2 regions of the Bacillus aerius genome follow, and region 2 is predicted to be linked to the other one. Evidence: a T-box and tRNA genes for the amino acid it is inferred to sense, from the RefSeq annotation. Region 2 holds a T-box; the other holds one or more tRNA genes.
What was found. The T-box of region 2 lies ahead of trpS (tryptophan--tRNA ligase). A T-box ahead of a tRNA ligase gene usually reads a tRNA of that ligase, here a tRNA-Trp.
Positions count from the first base shown of each region.

Region 1: it has a tRNA-Trp gene. The T-box ahead of trpS (tryptophan--tRNA ligase) is inferred to sense a tRNA for this amino acid. The anticodon was not compared.

Region 1 covers NZ_JARYHO010000001.1:867,845-874,106, reverse strand. The annotation lists gene M2353_RS04490 (hypothetical protein) at 1-110, opposite strand, end outside; gene M2353_RS04485 (phosphotransferase) at 227-1,021, opposite strand; gene M2353_RS04480 (hypothetical protein) at 1,435-1,860, opposite strand; tRNA gene M2353_RS04475 (tRNA-Leu) at 2,139-2,220, opposite strand; tRNA gene M2353_RS04470 (tRNA-Leu) at 2,258-2,346, opposite strand; tRNA gene M2353_RS04465 (tRNA-Cys) at 2,360-2,430, opposite strand; tRNA gene M2353_RS04460 (tRNA-Gly) at 2,436-2,510, opposite strand; tRNA gene M2353_RS04455 (tRNA-Gln) at 2,518-2,589, opposite strand; tRNA gene M2353_RS04450 (tRNA-His) at 2,599-2,674, opposite strand; tRNA gene M2353_RS04445 (tRNA-Trp) at 2,699-2,772, opposite strand; tRNA gene M2353_RS04440 (tRNA-Tyr) at 2,786-2,870, opposite strand; tRNA gene M2353_RS04435 (tRNA-Thr) at 2,886-2,958, opposite strand; tRNA gene M2353_RS04430 (tRNA-Phe) at 2,965-3,040, opposite strand; tRNA gene M2353_RS04425 (tRNA-Asp) at 3,060-3,136, opposite strand; tRNA gene M2353_RS04420 (tRNA-Met) at 3,151-3,227, opposite strand; tRNA gene M2353_RS04415 (tRNA-Val) at 3,243-3,318, opposite strand; tRNA gene M2353_RS04410 (tRNA-Glu) at 3,351-3,425, opposite strand; tRNA gene M2353_RS04405 (tRNA-Ser) at 3,443-3,533, opposite strand; tRNA gene M2353_RS04400 (tRNA-Asn) at 3,538-3,612, opposite strand; rRNA gene rrf (5S ribosomal RNA) at 3,622-3,737, opposite strand; rRNA gene M2353_RS04390 (23S ribosomal RNA) at 3,848-6,262, opposite strand, start outside.
Region 2 covers NZ_JARYHO010000001.1:1,126,882-1,133,143, reverse strand. The annotation lists gene M2353_RS05725 (peptide ABC transporter substrate-binding protein) at 1-1,637, opposite strand, end outside; T-box leader at 2,120-2,338, shown strand; gene trpS (tryptophan--tRNA ligase) at 2,392-3,387, shown strand; gene M2353_RS05715 (YjbA family protein) at 3,423-4,175, opposite strand; gene opp4C (oligopeptide ABC transporter permease) at 4,341-5,240, opposite strand; gene M2353_RS05705 (ABC transporter permease) at 5,274-6,224, opposite strand.

The sequences.
Region 1 (6,262 bases), 260 kb from region 2:
GCATCTTTACGCAGACCCTGTTCTTTCCTTACACAGTACTGTCTAAAAAGCGGATAATCATGTGATCGCTCATCTTCAATCATAGTCTGTAATATCGTCTTCGTTTGCAAGATAACAACTCCGCCTCTTTACATTCATTCTATTGAACTATTATAACCAATTGTAACATCCACAAGAAACTAGTAAAAAGATAAGTTGTCCTTTTTTTATAAAACCCTTGGCATCCTCAAATCCATTCTTTTCTGTGTTCATGAATGAATTGTATGTCTATTTGATAATGCTCAAGGTGCCCCTCATGAATCATTTTTTGAAAGGCTCTATCCCCTTCATTCGCTTTTCGCTTCATGTATTGACATAAACCTTCTAAACGCAGCAACACCATGTCCACATAATCTTCTGGTATTTCCTCACCATAAGCTTCAAAAAACTGTTTGACTCTATACTTTATATGGGCTGCATGCTCTAATGAATGATAATTTACGACCTCCCCTGTTTCAGTACGAAAAAACCTACTGAGAGGGACACAAGTATAGAGAGTATATGCAATATCCCAAAGCTTTGGACCAGGGGCAGCTACATCAAAATCAATGATTCCCACTGGCTTTTTATTTTTGAAAATAATATTGTACATCGCAAAATCATTATGGCACACAACCTCTATGTTGTTAGGCGTATTGTCCATTCGTTCCCAATCGTCTGAAATGGGAAAATCACTAACAGCATCATGATACTGTCTAAGCATTCTCGCTATTTCTTTTAAAACATTGTGAGAGCACATGTATTCTTTTAAGGGATCATGACCGGCTACACCTTCAATGAAGGACAAGATCTCTCTACCTTTTTCATCAACCCCTAAAAACTTTGGAGCATAGGAGAAATTCTTTTTTTCTAAATGCTTTAGCAGCTTTTGTATATTCATATTGTCTGACTTTACCTCTCTGCGAACCGTATCTCCCGAACGATATACGTTGGAGACATTTCCACCTGTCAATAACTCTTCATGATCATTTTGTTTTTTCATAAATTCCCCCCCAAACTGGGTCACAATGATGATGCCAGCTAAAGATGCGTATGTACCCACAAATATTCATTTAGTTACACAAAGGTAGTTCACTGTTTTATGAATGCGCTACTCCATTTTGTTTCCTTATATGGTTAAATGTATCGTACCAAATGTTGCAAATCATCAAAAGTTTATTCTGTTAAAAGTAGTACATGCTCATTCTCTTCTAATAGGATTCTATTTTCATCTAAATAACTCATTTAAACCACAAAAAAACGTTTCACCACGAGGGTGAAACGTTGGGTTCACGGTAAAAACCAAACTTTTAATAGATACCGGTGGCCGGAGTCGAATCGACACTCCGTGATAAATGATTCCAAAAAGGCAAGGTATACCCTCTTAAAGTAAAGCAGCCGTTAATGAAATAAGAATTAAAGTTCTTCTTGATATATTGCTGATTTTATCGGCTTTAAAGTCAAAGGAATTTTAAACTCATGAATACTTTCAATATGATTAAAAAAATGATCTATATCGTCATAATCCATTGACCATTCTTCTACCACCTTTAACTTTTTTAACTCGCTTGTTGGTTTAAATAAAAATTCACAGTGCAGTTGTTCCATGTGAGAATAATCATCTTCTTCATAAATTGTAAACTGACGTACAAAATCAAGATGAAATAGTTCCTCTCCCGTAAAATCATAGACACCACACTGAAATAAAATTTCTTTATCTTCTTCGCCCTCAACAGTCTCCTTTGAAAAAGCCTTAAATGTTTCCCAAACCTTTTTTATCTCATCGGTCTCTTCACCGATGCTATCTTTAAGATAACTTTCAGCATTTTTAACCGTAATCATTACAACACCTCCTATGTACAATTGATCCAATCCATCTTCAATTGTCCTGCCCCTTTAGTTTAATCATAAGGTAACCATCAATAAAGTAAAAGTCAATCTCCTTAGAATGGCCCTCAGCAAAAACCGTTTTTTCACCATTTGAAGTAATTTTGTCATGTGAAAAACTAGCTAAAAACAAATAAAAAACGCCTCTCTACAATCTGTAGAAAGACGTTTTAAACGTTAATATTCTTTAATTCTTCTGTAATTGACGATAATAAAGAATATCTAAAACTAGATACCGGTGGCCGGGGTCGAACCGGCACTCCGTGAGGAACACGATTTTGAGTCGTGCGCGTCTGCCAATTCCGCCACACCGGCATGATCATTTAAGAGCGCAACTTATAATAATAAAAAATGGTGCCGAGGGCCGGACTTGAACCGGCACGGTAGTCACCTACCGCAGGATTTTAAGTCCTGTGTGTCTGCCAATTCCACCACCCCGACAGTCTTTTCAAAAAGGCGACACCCGGATTTGAACCGGGGATAAAGGTTTTGCAGACCTCTGCCTTACCACTTGGCTATGCCGCCATAATTGGAGCGGAAGACGGGATTCGAACCCGCGACCCCCACCTTGGCAAGGTGGTGTTCTACCACTGAACTACTTCCGCATATCAACTGGGCTAGCTGGATTCGAACCAACGCATGACGGAGTCAAAGTCCGTTGCCTTACCGCTTGGCTATAGCCCAATAATAAAATGGGGCGATTGATGGGAATCGAACCCACGAGTGCCAGAGCCACAATCTGGTGCGTTAACCACTTCGCCACAACCGCCATAGATGTAATGAATCATATAATTGGCAGGGGCAGTAGGAATCGAACCCACACCGGAGGTTTTGGAGACCTCTGTTCTACCGTTAAACTATGCCCCTATGAAAATAAAAATGGTGGAGGGGGGCGGATTCGAACCGCCGAACCCGGAGGGAGCGGATTTACAGTCCGCCGCGTTTAGCCACTTCGCTACCCCTCCACATTTGAAAAACAGTGCCGGCAAGAGGACTTGAACCCCCAACCTACTGATTACAAGTCAGTTGCTCTACCAATTGAGCTACACCGGCAAATAGTGGTGGCTCGGGACGGAATCGAACCGCCGACACACGGATTTTCAGTCCGTTGCTCTACCAACTGAGCTACCGAGCCAAGTATTCTTTTTAAAAAATGGCGGTCCGGACGGGACTCGAACCCGCGACCTCCTGCGTGACAGGCAGGCATTCTAACCAACTGAACTACCGGACCAATAAAGATAAATTTGGTTGCGGGGGCAGGATTTGAACCTGCGACCTTCGGGTTATGAGCCCGACGAGCTACCGAACTGCTCCACCCCGCGACGATATAAAAGATATGGTGGAGGATGACGGGCTCGAACCGCCGACCCTCTGCTTGTAAGGCAGATGCTCTCCCAGCTGAGCTAATCCTCCGAATAAAATGCTGGTATGTATTTCTATAAAAATGGTGACCCGTACGGGATTCGAACCCGTGTTACCGCCGTGAAAGGGCGGTGTCTTAACCGCTTGACCAACGGGCCCTTTATTATGTAAATTGTGGCGGAGAGCAAGGGATTCGAACCCTTGAGACGGGGTTACCGCCTACACGATTTCCAATCGTGCTCCTTCGGCCACTCGGACAGCTCTCCAAATTGGCTCCGCAGGTAGGATTCGAACCTACGACCGATCGGTTAACAGCCGATAGCTCTACCACTGAGCTACTGCGGAATGAAGAAAGCCTGGCGATGTCCTACTCTCACAGGGGGAAAACCCCAACTACCATCGGCGCTGAAGAGCTTAACTTCCGTGTTCGGTATGGGAACGGGTGTGACCTCTTCGCCATCATCACCAGACAATTTAGTGACAAAAGATATTATACTATGTATTACAAATAAATCAAGAGATATTTCAAAAAATGTTCTCTCAAAACTAGATAACAATGTTCATTTTTCACATTAGAATATAGGTTAAGTCCTCGATCTATTAGTATCTGTCAGCTCCACGTGTCACCACGCTTCCACCTCAGACCTATCAACCTGATCATCTTTCAGGGATCTTACTTCCTTGCGGAATGGGAAATCTCATCTTGAGGGGGGCTTCATGCTTAGATGCTTTCAGCACTTATCCCGTCCGCACATAGCTACCCAGCGATGCCCTTGGCAGAACAACTGGTACACCAGCGGTGCGTCCATCCCGGTCCTCTCGTACTAAGGACAGCTCCTCTCAAATTTCCTGCGCCCGCGACGGATAGGGACCGAACTGTCTCACGACGTTCTGAACCCAGCTCGCGTACCGCTTTAATGGGCGAACAGCCCAACCCTTGGGACCGACTACAGCCCCAGGATGCGATGAGCCGACATCGAGGTGCCAAACCTCCCCGTCGATGTGGACTCTTGGGGGAGATAAGCCTGTTATCCCCGGGGTAGCTTTTATCCGTTGAGCGATGGCCCTTCCATGCGGAACCACCGGATCACTAAGCCCGACTTTCGTCCCTGCTCGACTTGTAGGTCTCGCAGTCAAGCTCCCTTGTGCCTTTACACTCTGCGAATGATTTCCAACCATTCTGAGGGAACCTTTGGGCGCCTCCGTTACATTTTAGGAGGCGACCGCCCCAGTCAAACTGCCCACCTGACACTGTCTCCCTGCCCGATAAGGGCAGCGGGTTAGAAGGTCAATACAGCCAGGGTAGTATCCCACCGATGCCTCCACCGAAGCTAGCGCTCCGGTTTCCAAGGCTCCTACCTATCCTGTACAAGCTGTACCAACATTCAATATCAGGCTGCAGTAAAGCTCCACGGGGTCTTTCCGTCCTGTCGCGGGTAACCTGCATCTTCACAGGTACTATAATTTCACCGAGTCTCTCGTTGAGACAGTGCCCAGATCGTTGCGCCTTTCGTGCGGGTCGGAACTTACCCGACAAGGAATTTCGCTACCTTAGGACCGTTATAGTTACGGCCGCCGTTTACTGGGGCTTCAATTCGCACCTTCGCTTACGCTAAGCGCTCCTCTTAACCTTCCAGCACCGGGCAGGCGTCAGCCCCTATACTTCGCCTTACGGCTTCGCAGAGACCTGTGTTTTTGCTAAACAGTCGCCTGGGCCTATTCACTGCGGCTTCTCGGGGCTTTAACACCCTAAGAAGCACCCCTTCTCCCGAAGTTACGGGGTCATTTTGCCGAGTTCCTTAACGAGAGTTCTCTCGATCACCTTAGGATTCTCTCCTCGCCTACCTGTGTCGGTTTGCGGTACGGGCACCTCTCACCTCGCTAGAGGCTTTTCTTGGCAGTGTGGAATCAGGAACTTCGCTACTAAATTTCGCTCGCCATCACAGCTCAGCCTTCACGGGAAACGGATTTGCCTATTTCCCAGCCTAACTGCTTGGACGCGGATATCCAATACCGCGCTTACCCTATCCTCCTGCGTCCCCCCATTGCTCAAATGGTGAGGAGGTGGTACAGGAATATCAACCTGTTGTCCATCGCCTACGCCTTTCGGCCTCGGCTTAGGTCCCGACTAACCCTGAGCGGACGAGCCTTCCTCAGGAAACCTTAGGCATTCGGTGGACGGGATTCTCACCCGTCTTTCGCTACTCATACCGGCATTCTCACTTCTAAGCGCTCCACCAGTCCTTCCGGTCTGACTTCACTGCACTTAGAACGCTCTCCTACCACTGTTCGTAAGAACAGTCCGCAGCTTCGGTGATACGTTTAGCCCCGGTACATTTTCGGCGCAGAGTCACTCGACCAGTGAGCTATTACGCACTCTTTAAATGGTGGCTGCTTCTAAGCCAACATCCTGGTTGTCTAAGCAACTCCACATCCTTTTCCACTTAACGTATACTTTGGGACCTTAGCTGGCGGTCTGGGCTGTTTCCCTTTCGACTACGGATCTTATCACTCGCAGTCTGACTCCCAAGGATAAGTCATCGGCATTCGGAGTTTGACTGAATTCGGTAACCCGGTAGGGGCCCCTAGTCCAATCAGTGCTCTACCTCCGAGACTCTTACCTTGAGGCTAGCCCTAAAGCTATTTCGGAGAGAACCAGCTATCTCCAGGTTCGATTGGCATTTCACCCCTACCCACACCTCATCCCCGCACTTTTCAACGTGCGTGGGTTCGGGCCTCCATTCAGTGTTACCTGAACTTCACCCTGGACATGGGTAGATCACCTGGTTTCGGGTCTACGACCACGTACTCATGCGCCCTATTCAGACTCGCTTTCGCTGCGGCTCCGCATCTTCTGCTTAACCTTGCACGGGATCGTAACTCGCCGGTTCATTCTACAAAAGGCACGCCATCACCCGTTAACGGGCTCTGACTACTTGTAGGCACACGGTTTCAGGATCTATTTCACTCCCCTTCCGGGGTGCTTTTCACCTTT
Region 2 (6,262 bases):
TACTTTTCGAAATGTGCCCATTTGTATTGAACATCACCAAGTCCAGATACAACCACACCTTTAAGTTTTGGATCTTGTACCCAAAGTTGAGTGTAGAAGTAAATAGGCGCTACAGGCATATCGTCGATGATGATTTTTTCTGCTTTTTTCAGCATTTCTTCACGCTTTGTTTTGTCTGTTTCTTTTGCAGAATCATTCAATAATTGTTTGTACTCTTTGCTTTCCCATCCAGTGTTATTGTTTCCACCGTCTTTATCTTTGTAAAGCTCAAGGAAGTTCACTGGATCGTTGAAGTCACCTAACCAGCCCATACGTCCGATTTGGTAGTCTCCACTGTGGATTTTATCGATGTATACGTTCCACTCAGAGTTATCAAGTTCAACGTTCACACCTAAATCTTTTTTCCACATTTCTTGAATTGCTTGTGCAATCTTTTGGTGGCCTTCATCTGTGTTGTAAGACAATTTCAATGTTGGAAGATCAGAAACTGACTTATAACCTAATTCTTTCGCACCTTTTTCAAGAAGTTCTTTAGCAGTCGCTACATCATGATCTTTGAAGTAACCAGTTTTGTTATCCGTGAATCCTTCCATTGTTGGAGGAACGATTGCCATCGCTGGAACTTGTTCACCTTGCGTAATTTTGTCAACGATTGCTTGACGGTTGATTGAGTAAGCAAGGGCTTTACGGATGTTCGCATTGTTTAAAGGTTTTACTTTTGTATTGAATTTGTAGTTATAGATACCAGCGATCGTTTGAATTTCAAGACCGCCTTCTTTTTTCAACGTTTTTAAAGACTCAGTTGGAAGGCTTCCAGTTGGAGAACCAGCCCAGTCAAGTTCGCCTTTTTTGAACATGCTAAGTTCAGTGTTTGTATCTTTGATCATAGACATGTTAATCTTTTTCAATTTCACAGTGTCTTTATCCCAGTATTCATTGTTCTTTTCAAGTGTGATAGAACCGCCGTGTTTCCATTTAGAAAGAACGAATGGTCCATTAGATACGTAGTTTTCACCAGCATTTGTGTACCAGTTTTTATTCTTTTCAGCCACTTTTTTGTTGACTGGCATATACGTATAGAATGCAGTTAGTTCAGTAAAGAACGGTGTTGGGTTCTCTAGCTCAACTACAAGCGTTTTGTCGTCTTTTGCTTTAATGCCAACATCAGAAACTTTTGCTTCCCCTTTGTTAGCAGCTTCAGCACCTTTAATATAATAAAGCTGGTAAGCATATTGAGATTCATTTTTAGGATCTAATGCCCATTTCCAAGCATATTCGAAGTCTTGTGCTGTGACAGGGTCACCATTAGACCATTTTGCATCACGAAGTGTGAATGTGTAAGTTTTACCATCATCACTTGTTTTGATATCAGAAGCCATTGCGTTTTCTGGCTTACCTTCAGCGTTAATTCTTGTTAATCCCTCAAAAGTCTGACGGATGACACTTCCTGAAGTTGAATCATTTGCCAATCCCGGATGTAGAGAAAAAGGCTCAGTGGAGATATTCACATTTAATGTTGTTTTAGCCTCTCCAGAACTGCTCGTGCTGTCGCCTGATTTGTTTCCGCTGAAACCACAAGCGCTTAATACAAGTGTGAAAATAAGCATTAAAGTAACAACAGACCAACGCTTTTTCAACTGTATTCCCCCTTATAATATGTTTTTAGTTCAAAGGTCTCGATAGAAGATGAGATTCAGATTTAAGAAATAGCGTAAAAAAGTCCCTGAATAGCTTACTTTCTATTTCTTTTGTTTTTTCTGAATTTTCACTATGTAAAGAGCCTAGCACAAACGTGTGAACAAATTCATTATAATGAATAGAATAATTTATTGCAATATCAATTTCACATATTTTTAAAAAACGTAAATGGGGATAAAGATTGATTTTTATAAACTAAAGTCTCAATCACTTCAACAAATTAAAGCGTAAATTGATTAAAATAATTTGACAAATTCAGCAGGAATAATGTTTTATACATATAATTAATCATCCTTTTTTAAAAAATTCTGACAGATAGTTACTATTTTATCTAAAATTTTAAGTGTCAAACGACATGATGAGAAGGTCACAAATAGGCTTCGTGACTTTTTCATGGTCATCCTTTATAATAGATAGACATACTGTTGCGATGAAAAAGAAGAGTACATATATTCACCATTTACAGAGAGTCTGCGGTCGGTGCAAGCAGATAATGGCATGTATGGAATGGGCTTTGGAGCAGCTAACCGAACACTTGACAGAGTCAGTAGGCTTAGACGGAGCAGTCTCCGATATCAACGTCTTGAGTGATTTCGTATTGAAATAACAAGGGTGGTACCACGGTTCATTCGTCCCTTTTCTGTTGAAAAGTGATGGGTGGGCCTTTTTATATTGAAGAAAAGAGGTTTTAGTATGACAAAAAAGACGATTTTCTCAGGCATACAGCCTAGCGGTTCTGTGACATTGGGGAACTACATTGGAGCGATGAAGCAATTTGTCGATCTTCAGCATGATTACAACGGCTACTTTTGTGTGGTCGATCAGCATGCCATTACGGTCAGTCAGGATCGTTTAGCCCTTCGACAAAATATTAGAAGCTTAGCCGCTCTTTATTTGGCAGTGGGACTTGATCCAGAGAAGGCAACATTGTTTATCCAATCAGAGGTACCTGCCCACGCCCAGGCAGGATGGATGCTGCAATGTGTCGCTTATATTGGGGAATTAGAAAGAATGACTCAATTTAAGGACAAATCTGCTGGTAAGGAAGCAGTCGTTTCAGGACTATTAACGTATCCGCCATTAATGGCTGGCGATATTTTATTATACGGTACAGACTTAGTTCCTGTAGGAGAAGATCAAAAGCAGCATCTTGAATTAACGAGAACACTTGCTGAACGCTTTAACCGAAAGTATAACGACATCTTTACTGTACCTGAAGTCAAAATTCCAAAAGAAGGCGCTCGGATTATGTCTTTAACAGACCCAACGAAAAAGATGAGCAAATCTGATCCGAACCAAAAATCTTTCATTACCTTATTAGATGAGCCAAAACAGCTTGAAAAGAAAATCAAAAGTGCTGTGACTGATTCAGAAGGCATCGTCAAATATGACAAAGAAAACAAACCTGGAATTGCCAACTTGCTGACGATTTATTCTGTATTAGGGAACGTATCGATTGCAGAGCTTGAACAAAAATACGAAGGCAAAGGTTATGGTGAATTTAAGGGAGATCTTGCGAACGTGGTCGTGGATGCTTTAAGACCGATTCAAGATCGCTATTATGAACTCATTGAGTCAGATGAGCTTGATCGCATTTTAGATGAGGGTGCTGAAAAGGCAAACCGTGCGGCAAACAAAATGCTGAAAAAAATGGAGAATGCAATGGGTCTTGGCCGGAAACGAAAATAAAACAAGCTTGCAGCATATTCAGCTGCAAGCTTTTTCTAATTCACTTTTGATTCGTTTTCCATTTCCCAAAGTTTTTCAAAAAATGGCTGTCCTTTAATCATTTTTTCACAAAAGGCTAAATGGTTTTCTGACCATCCATCAATGGTTTCGTTATAAAGCATGTTCCAAATTTCCTCGAAAGACATTCGTTTGATCTGGTTGTACATGCGCGGATTCCATTCTGTATACCAATAGGCAATTTCTGCTCGGTTTTGAAGCCCCTTTAGTTGATCTAGCGCCATAAACATCAGCTGCTTCAGCTGTCTTTCTTTTCTCGTTAATCCGCTGATATGCTGCGGTGGTAATGATAGGATGTGATATTCTTTCGTCGATTCAAGGCTGTCCGTCGTGAATTCATACTCCTCTGCCTTCACATCTTTCACCATTTCATACACCAATTGCTCCTGTCTTGGAATCAATCGGCTCTTTCTCACAGGGATGGAATAACCAATCGTATCCACAGCGATGATTCTAATCCCGTCCGTGACCACAAAGCAATACTCTAATTTACGGCGTTCATGATTTTTTCGAATATATGATTTCTCAAATACAGATTCTAGCAGCGTCTTTGGCAGCTCTGATAGATCATTCTCTATGTAATCAAACAAAGGACTCTGCACCTTGAGTAAAGGTACTTGATCTAACAGCTCCACGCTGTCCTCCTTGCGCCACTCATGAAAATGGCACACATTATAGCCATTCTCTTCCCCTTCAAACCAATTCACCCATACGTCATGAAGAAATAACATAACCAATCCCTCACTTTTTAAAAACTGTTGTCCACAGTATGGGCAAGGGATAGAGATATTATTCCAACTTTATTAAAACTTCTCCCTGACGGAAGGACGGCTTTATTTCCTGGGAAAAGGAGAACGTCTCGCAGAGTCCTTTCACGATTTTCTATAAGAAGAACCTTATTTTAGCTTTTTAGGATCAAGGGCATCTCTCAGTCCATCACCTAAGAAGTTAAAGCATAAAACGGTAAGTAGAATCAGTAAACCTGGGAACAGTGGATACCACCATGCTTGCACCATTATGGAGAAATTTTGTGCATCTTGAAGCATGTTTCCCCAGCTCGCCGTTGGAGGCTGGATGCCGAACCCTAGATAGCTAAGTGTCGACTCAGCTAAAATCACAGAACCAACTTTCAATGTAGCAGACACAATGATAGGGCCGATACAGTTCGGTAAAATATGCGAAAAGATGATGACATGGTTTTTCGTTCCGATCGTTCTTGCTGCGAGTACGAATTCTCTGGTGCGAAGTGACAAGAATTCACTGCGGATCAGCCTGGCAGTTGTTGTCCAGCCAGTCAGCGCAAAGATTAAAATCAATTTATCAATACCCGGTTTAAAAATTGTCACTAGCGTGATCAAGAGAAAAATATCTGGAATAGACAATACGACATCCACCATTCTCATGAGCACAGAATCAACAAAGCCTTTAAAGTATCCCGCTACCGCCCCAATGACGGTACCAATGGTGATGGCTCCGACTACTGAGACAAAGCCAACTAATAGAGACACCCTCGCTCCGTATAGCACCCTTGAAAAAATATCTCGACCAAACTTGTCGGTTCCCATAAAATGCTCTGCACTTGGAGGCTGTAGCCGTTTCAATAAGTCTTGCTGTTCCGGTGCGTAAGGTGCGATCACCGGAGCGAAAATAGCGGAAAAGATAATGACCAATAAAATAGCGGAGCCGGCAACCGCCAATTTATTTTTGAAAAATTTCTCGCAAAATAAACGAAGCATCGTCTCTGGTTTTGGCGGAAGGCCTTCTTTTAATTTGAGATCAACTGGAGGTGTTCCCATATTAGGTTGTGCCAATTGTGCTTCAGCTCCCTTCTAATATTCAATACGCGGATCAACGATCGCATAGAGAATATCCGCTATTAAGTTTCCAACGACCACGAGCACAGCAGAGATAACAGTCATCGCCATAATGACGGGATAATCTCTTGAAAAAGCAGAATCGATAAACAGTTTCCCAAGCCCTGGCCATGTGAAGATTTGTTCCACCACGACTGCGCCGCCAATAAAGGATGGAATCATGAGTCCAAAGATCGTAATAACAGGCATCAGACCGTTTCTCAATCCATGTTTGAAGATGACTTTGTTCTCTCTAAAACCTTTCGCTCGCGCCGTGCGAATGTAATCCTGCCGCATCACATCGAGCATACTTGACCTTGTATAACGTGTAAGGCCGGCCATATCAGCCGTTGCTAAAACAAAGGCCGGTAAAATAATATGATGAAGCCGGTCAAATAGATTAAAATCTGCATTTAAGGTAGAGACACCCCCGGTTGGAAACCATCCTAAATTCACCGATAACACCATAATCAGGATCAAACCAAACCAGAAATTCGGAATAGCCAGTCCGATAAATGATGTAACCGTAATACCATAGTCAAGTTTTGTATACGGACGTTTTGCTGAAAGAACACCAAATGGGATGGCAATGATCAGGGCAACTAATGTAGAAAAGATCATGAGGATGAGGGTATTTGGCAGCCGGGCAAAAATCAAATCCGACACGGGCGTTCCTTTTTTTACAATGGATGTGCCAAAGTCACCTTGAAGCATATTACCGAGCCATTTCATATATTGTACATATTCAGGATCGTTCAAGCCGTACTTATCAATAAAGGCTTCCCGGTCTGCGGCACTAATGGTCGGGTCCATCATGAGTGACATCGGATCGCCTGGTGCTGCTTTCATAATCACAAAGGACAAAATCGTAATACCAAACAAAATCGGGATAGAAAGAAGTGTCCTTCTAATGATATATGTAACCATGTGCACAACTCCTTTTTCATCGAATGGCCATACTATGA